One region of the Mesorhizobium sp. P2_F7 genome, then DNA from elsewhere that is predicted to be linked to it. Evidence: predicted binding sites of a transcription regulator. Region 1 holds the regulator's gene; each other region holds the start of a gene.
The links. Region 1 encodes PhoB, which activates phosphate uptake and scavenging genes when phosphate is short. Its sites were predicted from a motif close to TGTCATNNANCTGTCAT; they were not measured.

Region 2: AC1DZ8_RS01265 (ceramide glucosyltransferase) is a predicted target of PhoB. The motif match lies at 4,731-4,747, and genes of this name have one in related genera.
Region 3: AC1DZ8_RS27005 (LTA synthase family protein) is a predicted target of PhoB. The motif match lies at 4,435-4,451, and genes of this name have one in related genera.

Annotation. Positions count from the first base shown of each region.
Region 1 covers NZ_JBFUFA010000002.1:574,801-580,809, forward strand. The annotation lists gene pstC (phosphate ABC transporter permease subunit PstC) at 1-881, shown strand, start outside; gene pstA (phosphate ABC transporter permease PstA) at 878-2,194, shown strand; gene pstB (phosphate ABC transporter ATP-binding protein PstB) at 2,212-3,036, shown strand; gene phoU (phosphate signaling complex protein PhoU) at 3,078-3,782, shown strand; gene phoB (phosphate regulon transcriptional regulator PhoB) at 3,799-4,488, shown strand; gene AC1DZ8_RS08185 (ROK family transcriptional regulator) at 4,519-5,754, opposite strand.
Region 2 covers NZ_JBFUFA010000001.1:267,053-273,061, forward strand. The annotation lists gene AC1DZ8_RS01250 (ABC transporter substrate-binding protein) at 1-771, opposite strand; gene AC1DZ8_RS01255 (2'-deoxycytidine 5'-triphosphate deaminase) at 872-1,996, opposite strand; SAM riboswitch at 2,106-2,183, shown strand; gene AC1DZ8_RS01260 (O-succinylhomoserine sulfhydrylase) at 2,241-3,431, shown strand; gene AC1DZ8_RS01265 (ceramide glucosyltransferase) at 3,471-4,625, opposite strand; gene apaG (Co2+/Mg2+ efflux protein ApaG) at 4,834-5,226, shown strand; gene AC1DZ8_RS01275 (Hsp33 family molecular chaperone) at 5,446-6,009, opposite strand, start outside.
Region 3 covers NZ_JBFUFA010000011.1:156,163-162,171, reverse strand. The annotation lists gene AC1DZ8_RS27025 (class I SAM-dependent methyltransferase) at 1-400, opposite strand, end outside; gene rplI (50S ribosomal protein L9) at 577-1,161, opposite strand; gene rpsR (30S ribosomal protein S18) at 1,382-1,630, opposite strand; gene rpsF (30S ribosomal protein S6) at 1,630-2,130, opposite strand; gene AC1DZ8_RS27005 (LTA synthase family protein) at 2,456-4,384, opposite strand; gene fabD (ACP S-malonyltransferase) at 4,663-5,625, shown strand; gene fabG (3-oxoacyl-[acyl-carrier-protein] reductase) at 5,670-6,009, shown strand, end outside.

The sequences.
Region 1 (6,009 bases):
TTGCGGCCTCGACCATCGCCATCCTGACCACGGTCGGCATCGTGCTGTCGATGCTGTTCCAGACCATCACCTTCTTCGAAAGCGTGTCGCCGATGAGCTTCTTCTTCGGTACGGTGTGGGACCCGCGTTTCGCAGCTGCCGGTTCGGGCGGCAGCCAGGGCCAGTTCGGCCTGATCCCGCTTCTCGCCGGCACGCTCTACATTGCCGCCGTCGCACTGCTGGTGGCTGTGCCGGTCGGGTTGATGTCGGCGGTCTACATGTCCGAGTATGCCTCGCGCAGCGTGCGCTCGGTGGTCAAGCCGGCGCTCGAATTGCTGGCCGGCATCCCGACCATCGTCTACGGCATCTTCGCCGTGGTCACGCTCGGACCGTTCCTGCGCGACCTGTCGGCGGCACTCACCGGCGGCTCGCCCTTCATCCAGGGCCAGAGCATCTTCACCGCCGGCCTGGTCATGGGCGTCATGCTGATCCCGGTCGTGTCGTCGCTGTCCGACGACATCATCACCGCGGTGCCTCGCGCCATGCGTGACGGCTCGCTCGGCCTGGGCGCCACGCGCTCCGAGACGATCAAGCGGGTGATCCTGCCGGCGGCACTGCCCGGCATCGTCGGTGCCATCCTGCTAACTGCGTCGCGCGCCATCGGCGAGACGATGATCGTCGTGCTGGCGGCCGGCGTTGCCGCCAATCTCACCGCCAACCCATTCGAGGCGATGACGACCATCACCGTCAAGATCGTCAATCAGCTGACCGGCGACCTCGAGTTCAATTCGCCGCAGACGCTGGTCGCCTTCGCGCTCGGTCTGACGCTGTTCGCGCTGACGCTGGTGATGAACATCGTCGCCCTCTACATCGTGCGCAAGTACCGGGAGCAGTACGAATGACCGACATTCCCCTTGACACGATGGCGGGTGCTGTCGCCCGTCCGCGCCGCGACATCGGGCTGAAGGCGCGCTATGCCGCCGAGCGTCGATTCCGCATCTATGGTGTGATTGCGATCTCGGTTGGCCTGGCTTTCCTGGCCATCATGCTGATCACCATCGTCTCGAAAGGCTACACCGCCTTCTGGCAGACGACGGTGACGTTGCCGATCACTTTCGACGAGAAGGTTATCGATCCCTCGAACAAGCGCGCCACCGATCCGAACGTGCTGATCAAGGCGAACTATCCCAAACTCGCCGAAAACGCACTGGTCGCCAAGCTCGGCATCGATCCCGCCAACAAGCCGATGATGCTGAAGCTCAAGGGCTTCCTGTCGGAGGGCGCTCGCGTCCAGCTGCGCGACATCGTCGCCGCCGATCCGTCGGTGATCGGCACGACGCGTGACGTCAACATCCTGGCCGCCGCCAATCTCGACTCCGCCTTCAAGGGCCAGATCGACCTCAGTGTCGATGAAGCCCGCCGCAAGGTGTCCAACCAGCAGATCGACTGGATGAACAAGCTCAGGGCGGATGGCGTGATGGCCGAGCATTTCAACACCGGCCTGTTCACCTATGGCGCCTCCAGCCGCCCGGAAACGTCGGGCATGGGTGTGGCCATCATCGGCTCGTTCTACATGATGGTGATCGTGCTGCTTTTGGCGCTGCCGATCGGCGTCGCCGCCTCCATCTATCTCGAGGAATTCGCCAAGAAGAACCGCTTCACCGACCTGATCGAAGTCAACATCAACAATCTGGCGGCGGTGCCGTCGATCGTCTTCGGCCTGCTCGGGCTTGCCGTGTTCATCAACTTCCTCGGCATGCCGCGCTCGGCCGCCTTCGTCGGCGGCCTGGTGCTGACGCTGATGACGCTGCCGACCATCATCATCGCGACGCGCGCCGCCCTTGCCGCGGTGCCGCCGTCGATCCGCTCGGCAGCGCTTGGGCTTGGCGCCTCGAAGATGCAGATGGTGTTCCAGCACATCCTGCCGCTGGCCGCTCCCGGCATCCTGACCGGCACCATTATCGGCCTGGCGCGTGCGCTGGGTGAGACCGCACCGCTGCTCCTGATCGGCATGGTCGCCTTCGTCGCCGACTATCCGAAGACGCCTTTCGATCCGGCAACCGCGCTGCCGGTGCAGATCTACATGTGGGCAAACGAGGCCGAACGCGCTTTTGTCGAGCGCATGTCCGGCGCCATCATCATCCTGCTGGTCTTCCTCATGGCCATGAACATCACCGCGATCGTGCTTCGGCGCCGGTTCGAGCGGCGCTGGTAGAAAAAGGGCAATTTGGTATGAACATCATGACCGAACAGTCCCTTGAAAACGCAGTGGGCGACAAAATGAACGCCAAGTCGAACGAAGTGATCAAGATGCGCGGCGACAAGGTCGGCGTGTTCTACGGCGAGAAGCAGGCGCTGTTCGACGTCAATCTCGACGTCCGCCAAAACCAGGTGACCGCGCTGATCGGCCCGTCCGGCTGCGGCAAGTCGACCTTCCTGCGCTGCCTCAACCGCATGAACGACACCATCGATTCGGCGCGGGTGACCGGCAAGATCACGCTGGACGAAGACGACATCTACGACAAGAACATCGACGTCGTGGAACTCCGCGCCCGCGTCGGCATGGTGTTCCAGAAGCCCAATCCGTTTCCGAAGTCGATCTACGAGAACGTCGCCTACGGCCCGCGCATCCATGGGCTGGCCAAGCGCAAGTCCGACATGGACCAGATCGTCGAGTCGAGCCTCAAGAAGGCGGCGATCTGGAACGAGGTCAAGGACCGCCTGCAGGAACCCGGCACCGGCCTGTCCGGCGGCCAGCAGCAGCGCCTGTGCATCGCGCGCGCCATCGCGGTGTCGCCGGAAGTCATCCTGATGGACGAACCGTGCTCGGCGCTCGACCCGATCGCCACCGCCCGCGTCGAAGAGCTGATCGACGAACTGCGCCAGAACTACACGATCGTCATCGTCACGCACTCGATGCAGCAGGCGGCGCGCGTGTCGCAGCGCACGGCGATGTTCCACCTCGGCTACCTGGTCGAGGAGGGCGCCACCGACAAGATGTTCACCAACCCCGACGACAAGCGCACCCAGGACTATATTACCGGCCGCTTCGGCTGAGCCGTCCAGCGGTTGAATTTTCAGGCACGAGGACCAGGATCATGGGTGAACATACCGTCGCTTCCTTCGATGAAGAACTGGGGCAGATCAGCAAGCTGATCCGCGACATGGGCGATCTGGCCGGGTCGATGGTCAGCGGCTCGACCAAAGCGCTGCTCAATTCCGACAATGCGCTGGCGCAGCGTGTCGTTTCCGATGACGCCATCATGGACGCGCGCCAGCGTGAACTCGACGACCGCGCCATCACGCTCATCGCCAAGCGCCAGCCTATGGCCAACGATCTGCGCGCCGTGGTCGGCTCGATCCGCATGGCCGGCGACCTCGAGCGCATCGGCGACCTCGCCAAGAACATCGCCAAGCGCGTCGGCACCGTCGGCCTCAGCGTCACGCCGCGCGACCTCTCGCACTCCATCGATGCGATGGCGCAACTGGTGCTGATCCAGGTGCAGGGCGTTGTCGAGGAGTATGCTGCCGCCGATGCCGCAGCGCTGGCGAAACTCCGGAATGAGGACGAACGCATCGATGTCAAATACACGTCGGTGTTTCGTGAGCTCTTGACCTACATGATGGAAGACCCGCGCAACATCACAGCCTGCACGCATCTCCTGTTCTGCGCCAAGAATCTCGAGCGCATCGGCGATCATGTCACCAACATCGCCGAAAATGCCTATTATGTGCTGACCGGCCAGCAATTGCCCGCCAATCGCCCGAAGCAGGACGAGACGGCGATGGCCACATCGCCCTGATAAAGGTGAACCGCTGATGATTGCGCCACGCATCATGGTCGTGGAGGATGAGGAGCCGCTGGGCGTGCTGCTCCGCTACAACCTCGAATCCGAAGGCTACCAGGTCGAGGTGGTGACACGCGGCGACGAGGCCGAAATCCGGCTGCAGGAAAATGTTCCAGACCTGCTGGTGCTCGACTGGATGGTGCCGGCGGTATCCGGCATCGAGCTCTGCCGGCGTCTACGCATGCGGCCCGAGACCGAGCGGCTGCCGATCATCATGCTGACCGCGCGCGGCGAGGAGAGCGACCGGGTGCGTGGCCTGTCGACCGGCGCCGACGATTATCTGGTCAAGCCGTTCTCGACACCGGAATTCATGGCGCGCGTGAAGGCGCTGCTGCGCCGTGCCAAGCCGGAAGTGCTGTCCAGCGTGCTCAAGGTTGGCGACATCGTGCTCGARCGTGAATCGCATCGCGTCTATCGCAAGAAGAGCGAGATCAGGCTCGGGCCAACCGAGTTCCGGCTGCTTGAATTCATGATGCGCCACCCCGGCCGAGTGTTCTCCCGCAGCCAGCTGCTCGACAATGTCTGGGGCGAAACGATCTACATCGACGAGCGCACGGTCGACGTGCATGTCGGTCGCTTGCGCAAGGCGGTCAACAATGGCCGCATGCCGGACGTGATCCGCACCATCCGCGGCGCCGGCTACGCCATCCGCGAAGACTAGAGCCCGGCGCGCCGGGCCGTCGCCGGCCTCTCAGGCGACGTGCTTGCCGGTCTTCGCTTGAATGCCGGGCGCGAAAATCTCCTGGTCGACGAAGCCGAGCGCGCGCATGGCGCAGCCTTCGCGGATCAGCGGCAGTTCGTTGGGCTCGGTGTCGAAGGAAATCGATTTCGAGTGCTGGCCGCCGGCGGTCTGGGCAATCGCCTCGCGCAATGCCGGCTCGATCAGGTCGAAGGCGGCGGCGCTGACACCGACCATGGCGACAGGAGCGGGGTCGATCAGCGCGAACAGGCTGCCGAGGCCGAAGCCGAGCGCCTCGCCCGCCTTTCGATAGGCTTCGCGCTCGGGGCCATCGGTCTCGCGGGCGCGTGCGGCAAGCGCCCGCATGTCGGCGTCGCCGACATCGACCGGTTCGGCATCCTCGCTCATCATTCTGGCGCTGCGCCAGATGGCGTAGTTGCCGGCATAGGCCTCGACGCAGCCGCGCCGCCCGCAACGGCACAGCGCGCCGCCGGGACGGTGGATCATGTGGCCGAACTCGCCGCCGGACGAATGGGTGCCGGTGAACAGTTCGCCCTTCAGCACCAGCCCCATGCCGATGCCGTGCGAGAGCAGGATTGCGATGAAATCGTCGCGGTACCGCTCAGGCTGGCGCCATTGCAGCGCCACCGCCATCATGTTGCAATCATTTTCCATGGTGGCCGGAATGCCGAATTCCGCTTCCAGTATGTCGGCGAAGGCAATGTCGGTCAGCGGCGTGATCGGCGACCACAGCATGGCACGCGCCTGCGAATCGGTGATGCCCTGGATGCCCATGGCAATGCGGGCGACGCTCCGGACATCGAGGTCGGGGTCTTCGAGCCGGCGCCGGACAATCGCTACGCATTCGCCGATCAGCTCGTCGCGCGGCATGGTCAGCGTGTCCAGCCGGCGCTGCTCCTCGGCGACCACCTGGCCGGCATAGTCGATGACGGTGACGGAGAGGAAATTCAGCGACAGCACCACGGTCATCACCGCCGCCGCTTCCGGGTTGAGGCCAAGGCCGACCTGCGGCCGACCGCGTTTCAGCGCGCCGGTCTCGCCGGGCTTGCTTTCGACCAGGATGCCTTCCTGGATCAAATCGGAAGAGATTGCCGATATGGTCGAATGGCTGAGGCCGGTGGTCGCCGCAATCTCGGTCCGCGACGGCTGGCCGGCCCGGCGCACGGCCGAGATCACCATCGCACGGTTGCGACGGCGCAGATCGTCGTGGCGGATTCCAATCGACATCTTTTCGTTTCCTCCCGGTCCCCTCGCGCCATGATAGTGGAGGCGGTCAGGGACGCCACGCAAATATTGGCAGAAGCCGGCTGCGCTGTCATTGTTTATTGCGGGCCTCGAAAAAAATCGGCCGGGCCATCAGAATCCATCAGAATCGATGTTGACAGCGCCTCGCCGTTGGACCAGTATTTTTTCGAGGCTCGAAAAAATAGAGCCTCTGTGTGCCGGCCTTCGGGCCAGTTTTGTCGCGCCGCGCGCGGCGCA
Region 2 (6,009 bases), on a different contig from region 1:
TCAATAAATATCAAAATCGAAATACTTCGCCTGGATCTTCTTGTACGTGCCGTCGGCAACAATCGCGTCGATCGCCGCGTTGAGCTTGTCGCGTAGCGCCGTGTCTTCCAGGCGCACGGCAATGCCGGCCTGCGTCTCGGTGCCCTTAACGTCGCCGACCAGCTTGCAGCAGCCGTCGCTCGCCTTCTTCAGCCAGTCCATCAGCACGAATTTGTCCGAAATCACCGCATCGAGGCGGCCATTCTGCAGGTCGGTGATCGCCTCTTCCTGGGTCGGGTAAAGTTTTGCCTCCGCACCGGCCTTGCCGTAGGCATTCTGGGCGTAGTCGGCCTGGGTCGTCGAGGCCTGCGCGCCCACCGTCTTGCCGGCGAGGGCTGCCGGTTCGGTGGAGGTGAGGTCGCTGTCCTTCGGCGCCACCAGCGCCAGCGGCGTGGTGTAGTATTTGTTGGTGAAGGCGACCTGTTTCTTGCGCTCCTCGGTGATGCTCATCGACGCGATGATGGCGTCGAACTTCTTCGCCTGCAGCGCCGGGATGATGCCGTCCCAGTCCTGGGTGACGATCTCGCACTCGACCTTCATTTGCGCGCACAGCGCATTGGCAATGTCGATGTCGAAGCCTTCGACCTTGCCGTCAGACGTAATGGTGTTGAAGGGCGGATAGGCGCCCTCGGTGCCGATCTTCAACTTCTCCTGCGCCTGCGCCAGCGATCCGGCCGCCATCACCAGCATGGCAGCGCTCGCTGCCGACATGATCCATCTTGAAATCTGCATTTTTGGTTCCCCTTGCGCGCCGGTCTCTTGCCGGTCACCGAAAGGCAGCCAAGCATGGTGAGCCGATGCAGGCAAGTATTTTGCCCGCCGGTGATCGAGGTCAGCCGGCGGTGCGGAAATGCTTGGAGAGTTTCAGGCCTTGCGCCTGGTAGTTGGAACCGAGATCGGTCCCGTAGAGCGCCTGCGGCCGCTTCAGCATGTGTTCGTAGACCAGCCGGCCAACGATCTGGCCATGGTCGAGGATAAACGGCACTTCGTGGCTGCGCACTTCGAGCACCGCCCGGCTGCCCGTGCCGCCGACGGCTGAATGGCCAAAACCCGGGTCGAAGAAGCCGGCATAGTGGACGCGGAATTCGCCGACCAGCGGATCGAAGGGCGTCATCTCGGCGGCGTAGAGCGGCGGCACGTGCACCGCCTCACGGCTGACCAGAATGTAGAATTCGTCGGGATCGAGCACCAGTTCGCCGGCGCCGCTCTTGTAGAGCGGCTCCCAGAAATCGACGGCATCCTGCGCGGCGCGCTTGTCGACGTCGACCAGGCCGGTGTGATGCTTGCCGCGATAGCCGACCAGGCCGTTCTGATCGCCATCGAGGTCGATGGACAGCGCAATGCCGCCGCCGGAAATGTTGGGCGGCTCGGTGGCCACCAGCATTTCGGCCCGGTGCAATTCGTTCAGCTCTGCCTCCGACAGCAAAGCATTGCCGGTGCGGAAGCGGATCTGCGACAGCCGCGAGCCGGCGCGCACGACGATCGGAAAGGTGCGCGGGCTGACTTCGAGATAGAGCGGCCCGTGATAGCCGGCGGCGATCTTGTCGAACTCGTGGCCGCGGTCGGTCATCACCCGGGTGAAGATATCGAGCCGCCCAGTCGAACTCTTCGGATTGGCCGAGGCGGACACGTTTGCAGGCAGCGCCAGGCTTTCGAGCAGCGGCACGATGTAGACGCAGCCGGTTTCCAGCACCGCGCCATCGCTGAGATTGATCTCGTGCAGCTTCAGCCGGTCAAGCTTTTCCGACACCTTGTGGTTGGGGCCTGGCAGGAAGGACGCGCGCACGCGAAAAGCCTTGTCGCCGAGCCTGAGATCGAGGCTGGCCGGCTGGACCTGATCGGCGTCCAGCACGCGCGGCGACTTCAGCGCGCCGGACTGGAACAGCGCGGAAATGTCCTGATCGGGAAGAATGCCTGTCTGCCGCAAAGGCTGGCTCCACTCCAAGGCCGGTGACATGAGGCAGGTTCTTGCCGCAAAACCGCAGGACACTTTTGCGGAACCTGCCTTGGTACAAACCTCTTAATGAAGCCGGCAATTGACGCAAGCATGGCTGAGGTCTAAAGGGTCGTTATCCCGTGGTGATTTGGCCGGTCGGCTTGCAGCCACGTTAAACAAGTCGCTAAAGGACCGTCGGGCCGCAAGGCCGTATGGACCGGTTGCGACTTTCGCGGCCGGTTTTTTTGTGTCTGGAACAAAAGCGATGAGCACCAAGAAGCGTAACTGGAAGCCTCAGACCGCACTCGTGCACGGGGGAACGCTGCGTTCCCAGTTCGGCGAGACGTCGGAAGCGATGTACCTCACCCAGGGCTACGTCTATGAGACGGCACAGGCCGCCGAGGCCCGTTTCAAGGGCGAGGAGCCGGGCTTCATCTATTCGCGCTACGCCAACCCGACCGTCGACATGTTCGAAAAGCGCATGTGTGCGCTGGAAGGCGCCGAGGACGCGCGCGCCACGGCATCCGGCATGGCTGCGGTGACGGCGGCGCTGCTGTGCAGCGCCAGGGCCGGCGATCATATCGTGGCGGCGCGCGCGTTGTTCGGCTCCTGCCGCTGGGTGGTCGAGACGCTGGCGCCGAAATACGGCATCGAGGCGACGCTGGTCGACGGCACCGACATCGCCAATTGGGAAAAGGCGGTCAGGCCGAACACGAAACTGTTCTTCCTGGAAAGCCCGACCAACCCGACGCTGGAAGTGGTCGACATCGCCGCCGTCGCCTCGCTGGCCACCTCGATCGGCGCCAGGCTTATCGTCGACAACGTCTTTGCCACGCCCTTGCAGCAGAAGCCGCTGCAGCTCGGCGCTCACATCGTCGTCTACTCCGCGACCAAACACATTGACGGCCAGGGACGGTGTCTCGGCGGCATCATCCTGTCGGACAAGAAGTGGATCGACGAGAATTTGCACGACTACTTCCGCCACACCGGTCCGAGCCTCTCGCCCTTCAACGCCTGGACGCTGCTCAAGGGCCTGGAAACGCTGCCGGTGCGCGTGCGCCAGCAGACGGAAAGTGCCGGCAAGATCGCCGACTTCCTGGCCGGGCAGTCGCAGATCGCCCGCGTCATCTATCCCGGCCGCGCCGACCATCCGCAGGCCGACATCGTCAAGAAGCAGATGGCGGGCGGCTCGACGCTGATCTGCCTCGACGTCAAGGGCGGCAAGCAGGCGGCCTTCGCCTTGCAGAACGCGCTCGACATCGTGCTGATCTCCAACAATCTCGGTGACGCCAAGAGCCTGATCACCCATCCGGCGACGACGACGCACAAGAACCTCAGCGACGAGGCACGCGCCGAGCTCGGCATCGGACCGGGCACGCTCCGATTGTCGGTTGGTCTGGAGGATTCGGACGATCTGCTTGAGGACGTTGCGCAGGCGCTGAAGGCGGCGAAATAGCGGCCTGCTTCGGAAGCAAGGCAAAGGCCCGGGCGTTGATCAGGCGCTCGAGGAGGCCTCTTCCAGTTCCGTCATCGCCTTGGTGCGGATGACCATGGCATTGCCGCGCCATTCGACCGCGCCGCCGAGCCAACCGCGCGACCAGATGGCGGGAAGCATCACATCGCGCACGATCATTGCGGTGACGATGCGCGGCGACAGATACCAGCCCTTGGCCCAGGCAAGCAGGCATTCCGGCACATAGGCAAAGGCCAGGACGCCCAAAGCCGTGGTGGGCAGGCTGACGCCGGCGCTTGCCGCCGCCACCAGCGCCAGCAGCAGCGGCACCGCCACGCCGGTCAGGATTTCGGGCGTGTAGAACAGCGGGAAGGTGACGCGGCGCAGCCGCGACCAGCGCGTCTGGCGCGACCAGATCTCGGCGAACGTGCGCTGGCCGAGCGGCTGTTCGAAAGGCGAAGCAACGAGATTGACGCGCAGGCCGAGCCCATTAACCAGCTTGGTCGCGGCGGCATCCTCGGCGATCTCGGCAGCAAGCGCCTCGATGCCGCCATTGGCGTCGAGTATCGGCTTGTTCCACAGCATGCTCTTGCCCTGGGCAAAGCCGAGGCCCAGCGCCTCGCCGGCATATTGCCAGCGCGCCTGCAGCGTGTTGAGGAAAGCGCATTCGACCTCGGCCCAGAAACCATCCGGCCGCGAGCCGATCGGGGTCGAACAGACAAGCCCGGTGTCCGGCCGCCAGGCCGCCATCAGATGCTGGACGTAGTCGACAGGCATCAGCACGTTGGAATCGGCCAGGATGACCCAATTGTACTGCGCCGCCTGCCAGCCCTTGACGCAGTTGTTGAGCTTCGGGTTGGCGCTGACCCGGTCATCGCCGATGAGGAGCTGCGCCGGGATCTCGGGATGGCCGGCGATCGCGGCGTTGATGAGCTTGACCACGGGGTCTTCAGCATGAGCGACGCAGAAGATCAGCTCGTAGCGCGGCCAGCCGAGCGAGAAGGCGCGCTGCAGCGTCTCCTGCGTAAATGGCTCCACCCCGCGCGATGGCACGACGATCGAGACCGGCGGCGCCTTTCTCGCCGGCGGGGCAATCGGGCGCGGCCGCCTCAGGCTGAGCGAGGCGAGCACAATGCTGGCGAGATTGGAGAGAAGCAGGAGTGTCGAAAGCAGCGCTGCTATGACTGTCAGTTCCATCGAGATCTGGTCACTCCGGAAAAAAGCGGCCAGGAATGGCCGTTTTCAACAGTTCGACAGAGCGCTGAGTCGCCCGACACGGTTCATGCACACCATCATTGTCATGTGTCACTTAAATGACATTGTTGTTCGGCACCTGCGCATGAGGCCTAATGCGGGTGTACGGCAAGAGCGCCGACAGGTCCGTTGGTGTCGTTTGGAGCAGCCTATGTACCGCGCCGTCACGCGCAACATCGAAGTGCAGGTCAGACCGTTCTACCTGGAGGATCGTTCGGATCCGTCGGAGAACCGTTATGTCTGGGGCTATCAGGTGACGATCGACAACCAGTCGGACGAGTTCGTGCAGCTCATGTCGCGCTACTGGCACATCACCGACGGCAGCGGCCGGGTCGAGGAAGTGCGCGGCGCCGGCGTCGTCGGCGACCAGCCCGAGCTCAATCCCGGCGACAGCTATCAATACACGTCAGGCTGCCCGCTCTCGACGCCGTCGGGCTTCATGGTCGGACACTACACAATGCGCAACAAAAGGGGCGAGACGTTCGACATCGCTATTCCCGCGTTTTCGCTGGATCTGCCGGGGACGCGGCGAACGGTGAATTGAGAGGGCTTGGTTCCTCGCCCCCGCAAGGCGGGGGAGAGGTGGCCCGGCGAAGCCGGGACGGAGAGGGGGACGACCGTCGCGAAGCCAGAATCCGGTAAGGATCAGGCGCAAGACCTGCAACGTCAGCGAATTCCCGTCTGCAGCAAAGACCCCTCTCCGTCCCGGCTTCGCCGGGCCACTTCTCCCCACTTCGTGGGGCGAGGAATCGGAGTTTGACCCTTACTGGGCCGCGAATTCCGCCGGGTCGAAGTCGTACTGCTTCGAGCAGAACTCGCAGGCGACGTGGATGCCGCCATCCTCGGTCGAGTCCTTGATCTCCTGCGCGGAGAAGCCTTCGAGGATGCCGCGGATCTTGTCACGCGAGCACGAGCACTGATCCGCCACCGGCACACCGCCGAAGACGCGCACGCCATGTTCATGGAACAACCGGTAGAGCAACCGCTCGGCGCCGATGGTCGGGTCGATCAGTTCGGTTGGCTCGATGGTGCCGAGCAGGGCCACCAGCTCACGCCACGAATTGTCGGCCGGCTCTTGCGTGACGTCGCGCGGATCGCCGTCGCCGCCCGAAATGTCGGGCACGCGCATGCGCTCGGGCGACTGCGGCAGGAACTGCGCCAGGATGCCGCCGGCGCGCCACTGTTCGCGGGCGCCGCCGGGGCCGGGTGTCAGAAGCTTGGCCACCGAAAGCCTGAGGTCGGTCGGGATCTGCTCCGACTGGCGGAAATAGGTGCGCGCGGCGTCTTCCAGCGTCTCGCCGTCGAGCTGGACGATGCCCTGATAGCG
Region 3 (6,009 bases), on a different contig from region 1:
GGTAGAGGTCGCCCGACAGATCGTAGTGGCGCTGCACGTTGCGGCGCGAGCGCGAGGCGGTGTTGATCTGCTGCAGGCGGCGGAAAGCGTGGCGCAGGCCCTCGATCGCTTTCGACCAGGTGGCATCGATGCCGCCGCTGCCCATGTTCTGGAAGGCGATGCGCATCAGGCCGAGAACGCCGCCTTCAAGGATGTCGAGTTCGCCGTCCATGTAGGATTCCGGTACCGCCAGCATCGGATCGAAGGTGATGGCGCGTTCGGCGTGCCTGGTCTTGATGTGCATGTGCACCGGCTCGCCGCTGCCGTCGCCGAAAACCACAGTCAAACCCTTCGGCCCTGTCACCTTGAGATTGCCTGTGCGCACCAGGCGGTCGAGAACGCGCTTCAACAGAATATTCATCACCAAATGTCCCCTCACGGTCAGACTGGCTGTCTAATTCTGCCTCAATATATAGGGGCTCGAAAAGTTCCATTTGGCATAAAAATGCCCGGGCGAGACGCCCGGGCATTGGTCCACAAAGGCTGGATGACGACAATGTGATTGGGAGCGGTGCTCCCTCCCTTGTCGTTAAGCGATCAGGCGTTGTCTTCGCCGCCTTCGAACTCGGTGTTCGGGTCGAAGAAGTTCTCCGGCCGCGCATTGTCGTTGATGTCGTCGCCATAGATGGCTTCGGCGGTGGTCAGCGTCTCGCCCTTGGCCTGACGCTCGGCTTCCTCGGCCGTGCGGGCGATGTTGAGGCTGATGGTGACCTCGACTTCCGGATGCAGCGCGATCGCCACATTGGTGACGCCGATGGTCTTGATCGGCTGGTTGAGCTGGATCTGGTTGCGGTTGACCGAAAAGCCTTCCGCCGTCAGCAGCTCGGCGATGTCGCGGGTCGACACCGAGCCGTAGAGCTGGCCGGTCTCGCCGGCCGAGCGCACGGCGATGAAGCTCTTGCCGTCGAGCTTTTCGGCAACCTGGCTGGCTTCCGACTTGCGCTCGAGGTTGCGGGCTTCGAGCTGGGCGCGCTGTCCTTCGAACTTCTTCTTGTTGGCTTCGTTGGCGCGCAGCGCCTTGCCCTGCGGCAAGAGGAAGTTGCGGGCAAAGCCGTCCTTGACCTTGACGGTATCGCCCATCTGGCCGAGGCGGGAAACGCGTTCGAGAAGAATAACTTGCATGGTCTTGTTCCTTCGTCTGGGCACCGACCGCGGGATCGGCGCCGAATTGAATGGAACAGGTCAGGAAGCTCGGGGCGCGCCTTGGCGCCGGTGTCGCTGTCCTGCCTGTCGCGGCAGTTAGAGGCTTTTTCACCTCAACTCGGGATTTTGATGCTCGAACCGGTCGCGCCCGTCACGGCCGGTGAAAAAGAGCAGGCGGCGAACCGCCCGCTCGAAAGTCTTAGCGAACCACGTAGGGCAGCAGGCCGAGGAAACGGGCGCGCTTGATCGCCTTGGCGAGTTCGCGCTGCTTCTTCTGGCTGACGGCGGTGATGCGCGAAGGCACGATCTTGCCGCGCTCGGAAATGTAGCGCTGCAGCAGACGCACGTCCTTGTAGTCGATCTTGGGCGCGTTGGCACCGGAGAACGGGCAGGTCTTGCGGCGGCGATGAAACGGGCGCCGGGTCGGGATCTGATTGATGTCGACCATTATTCTGCACCCCCTTCAACACCTTCGCGCGGACGGCGCGGACCACGATCGCCACCGGCGTCGCCGAACGAGCGCGGCGGACGGTCGCCACGGTCGCCGCGATCACGGTCGCCGAACGAGCGCGGACCACGATCACCACGGTCGCGGTCGCCGAAGCCGCCGCGTTCCGAGCGCTCTTCGCGCTTCTGCATCATGGCCGACGGGCCTTCCTCATGCGCCTCGACCTTGACGGTCAGGAAACGCAGCACGTCTTCGGACAGACCCATCTGGCGCTCCATCTCGTTGAGCGCTGCCGGCGGGCAGGTGAGGTCCATAAGCGTGTAGTAAGCCTTCCGGTTCTTGTTGACCCGGTAGGTGAGGGACTTCAGTCCCCAGTTCTCGACCCGGCCGACGGACCCGCCATTTGCGGAGATGACGCCCTTGTACTGTTCGACAAGCGCATCGACCTGCTGCTGCGAGAGGTCCTGCCGGGCAAGGAACACATGTTCGTATAGAGCCATAGTGGTTCAGTGCCTTTCTTCGTTTCTCTCCCGGATCCTCGCGGCAAAAGCCTCTGCAACTTCTCTGACCCGCTGGTCCCGAAAGGGGCGGGGAAGAAAGGAGCATTTCGAGACGGTCGAGAGCGGAGACACGGGAGGCGGAAGCGCTTCTGGCTTCACACGAAGGTTTTGGGTAAAGCCTCCGGCCCTCCGTTCAGCCCCCAGCAAGGACCGGCAGATTGCGGGCGTCTATACAGCAATTTGGCTGGAAGGCAAGGGTAGGACATCGGCCGGCGGCCGTTTTGACGCGCGTCACGGCCGCTGGCCGCTCAGCTCACCCGTCTGCTCAACTTGTATGGGCGACGACCTTGTCCACCGTTTCGGGGAAGAAATCGGGCGCGGCCTTACGCTTGCCGAACATCATGTCGTACTGCAGCAGGCGGAAATCGTTGATCGCCGGATCGACGTCCTTCTGCCGCGCCCAATCGGGCGTCGCTTCGCCTGACGGCGTCAGCAGAAGATTGCGGTCGACGACGCGATAGCGTTCGCGCAGCGCGCCGAGGAAGCCGGTGTAGAAGGGGTGCGTGATGCCGGCCGTGGTCAGGATGTGGTAGGGCAGGAAGGCCGGACTGACCGCGCCCATATCCTGCGCCGGACCGGTGCGGTTCGACCAGATGATCAGCGGCGTCTGGTGGTGCTCAAGTGCCGCCTCCGGCGTCGGCTCCTTGCGCGGCGCGACATTGTCTTTCAGGAAGCCGGTCTCGACATAGACGGGACCGAGCGGCGGCAGATGGTCGCCGAAGAAGGCGATGACCGTCGGCCGCTCACGCTTCTTCGCCCAGTCGATCAGCCGTTCGAGGCCTCGGTCGGCATCGGCCGAACCCTCGGCGTAGCTGAGCAGCGATTCCCGCGCCCATGTGCTGATAGGTGCCGCGACCTTGTGGGTCGGATTGTAATAGCGGTACGGCTCGTAGGGGCCGTGGTTCTGCAGGCTGACGGCGAAGAAGAACACCGGATCCTCGCTGGCATCGGCCTCGGCGATGATCTCGTCGGTCATTGCCGCGTCGGAGGCCAGCGGCCCGCGCTTTTCCAACGGCGGCAGCGTCTCTTCCGAGCGGAAATCGTTGAAGCCGAAATCGGCATAGACCGCGCCCCGGTTCCAGAACCAGTTGGTGCCAGGATGGATGGCGCGCGCCCGGTAGCCTTCGCTTTTCAGGAAGGTCGCCAGCGACGGCGTCGGCGTGCGCACATATTGCTGATAGGGGATCGAGCCCGCCGGCAGGAAGGCATTGGAAAAGCCGGTCAGCGCCTCGAATTCGATGTTGGCGGTCATGCCGCCGAATTCCGGCGAGAACATATAGCCCGAGCGCAAAGCCCGCACATTGGGGATCGGGTCCGGCGTGATGGTAACGCCGGGCAGCTTGGTCGGATCCCAGAAGGATTCGCTCATCACCACGATGATGTCGGGTTTCTCGTCCGGCACCGAGGCCGTCACATCAGGCCTGTCGATCGCGTCGATCGCCTTGTCGGAATAGCCGGCCGGCGCAGAAACATGCGCCATCGGCACGTTGAGCGCGAAAGCCAGCGCAAAGCCGTTGGAGGCGTAGTTCTCCTTCTGGTCCCACATGATCGGGATGATCTGCAGCCGGTCGCGGGTCCACGAGAAGGTGGCGTAGTCCATGATCGAGACGAAGAAGGCGAGCAGCGGCACCGCCAGCGTCAGCCGCGCCAGGCGCCCCTTGCGGCTGAGGATCGGCACCTTGCGGCGCCACAGCCGCCAGCCATAGATCAGCAGCGACAGTCCGGCGACGATGCCGACGGCCATGGCCACGGCCGTCCAGGGCCGCTCACGCACCAGGAGCGGCATCAATGCCATGATCTGGCGCGAATAGAGGAAATCGGTCGGGTAGAGCGGATCGCCGAGATAATGCGACTTCTGGTGCCCGACGAAGGCCAGCGCCAGCGTCAGCGGCGCCACGATCATCAGGCTCTGGTGGCTGCGGCCAAGCACGGCGTCCAGTCCGATCAGCACCAGCGCAAAGACGATGATGGTGGTCCAGCCAGGTTTGAAGGGCTGCAGAAAGAAGTCGACCGTGCCGAAGAAGTCGCCGCGCACGATCCATTCGATGGCAAACACCAGGACGGCGGCGGCAAGCAGCGTGACTAGGCCATAGCGGATGACAGGCCATCTGCGCCCCGGCAGATAGCCGGTGGACGGATCGTCTTCCAAGAACTGTGGCGCGGGTACTGCCGCGCCCTTCCTGATCCTTGCCACGTCTTTTCCCCCGGCCCAAGCAACGCGCTTTTCCACACGCGTCACCGTTCTGTCATAGAACTGTCATCCAAAAGCTAGCGCCTGTGGCGAAAATAAGAAGAGCCAGCAAACGATTCGTGAGCGGTTTTCATCAGGAGTGATCGGCAAAAAGCCTTTCGGAACAGGGACTCAAGGCTGGCTTCCACCTCGGACAAGGGCCGAAATGCCGCCAGCGGGCTTGACTTGGCGGTCCGCCTTGCGTCACAGGCAGGAAAAATCAGGCGCTGGAGAGAGCCCAAATGACCGTTGCATTCACCTTTCCGGGACAGGGCAGCCAGGCTGTCGGCATGGGCAAGGACCTTGCCGACGCCTTCCCCGAGGCGCGCAGGGTCTTCGAGGAAGTCGATGACGCGCTGGGTGAAAAGCTGTCGAAATTGATCTGGGAAGGCCCGGAAGAGACGCTGACCCTGACCGCCAATGCCCAGCCGGCGCTGATGGCGGTGTCATTGGCCGCGGTGCGGGCGCTGGAAGCGCGCGGCTTTTCGCTGAAGGGCAAGGTTGCCTATGTCGCAGGCCATTCGCTCGGCGAATATTCAGCCCTTGCCGCCGCCGGTTTCGTTTCGGTCGCCGATGCGGCCCGGTTGTTGCGCATTCGCGGCAATGCCATGCAGGCGGCGGTGCCGGCCGGCGAGGGTGCGATGGCGGCGATCATCGGACTGGAACAGCCCGATGTCGAAGCCGCTTGCACTGAAGCCGCAGCCGGGTCCGGCAAGGTCTGCCAGATCGCCAACGACAATGGCGGCGGCCAGCTGGTGATCTCCGGCGCCAAGGTTGCCGTCGAACTCGCCGCAAAACTGTGCACCGAAAAGGGCGCCAAGCGGGCGCTGATGCTGCAGGTCTCCGCCCCCTTCCATTCGGCGCTGATGGCCCCGGCGGCCAACGTCATGCGCGAGGCGCTGGCGGGTGTGACCAAGAATGCGCCGGTGGTTCCCGTCGTTTCCAACGTCACCGTGACCCCGACCAGCGATCCCGACGAGATCGCACGGCGCCTGGTCGAGCAGATCACTGGCCGCGTGCGCTGGCGCGAAACGGTGGAGTGGTTCGGCGCCAATGGCGTCACAACGCTCTACGAGATCGGCGCCGGCAAGGTGCTGTCCGGCCTGGCACGGCGCATCAACCGCGACATCGCCACATCGGCAGTCGGCACGCCCGCCGATGTCGAGGCGGCGCTGGCCGCCTTGCATAATCCACTGGCGATTTGACCCCTCTCGTGGGAAGGGTGTTCTCTTAAGATCAGGAGACGAAAATGTTCGAACTGACCGGCCGCAAGGCGCTTGTCACCGGCGCATCGGGAGGCATTGGCGAGGGGATTGCCCGCGTGCTGCACGCGCAAGGCGCCATTGTCGGCCTGCACGGCACCCGCATCGAGAAGCTGGAGACCCTGGCTGCCGAACTCGGCGACCGCGTAAAGCTGTTTCCGGCCAATCTGGCCGACCGCGACGAGGTCAAGGCGCTTGGCCAGAAGGCCGAAGCCGAGCTCGAAGGCGTCGACATACTGGTCAACAATGCCGGCATCACCAAGGACGGACTGTTCGTGCGCATGGCGGATGCGGACTGGGATTCGGTGCTGGAAGTGAACCTCACCG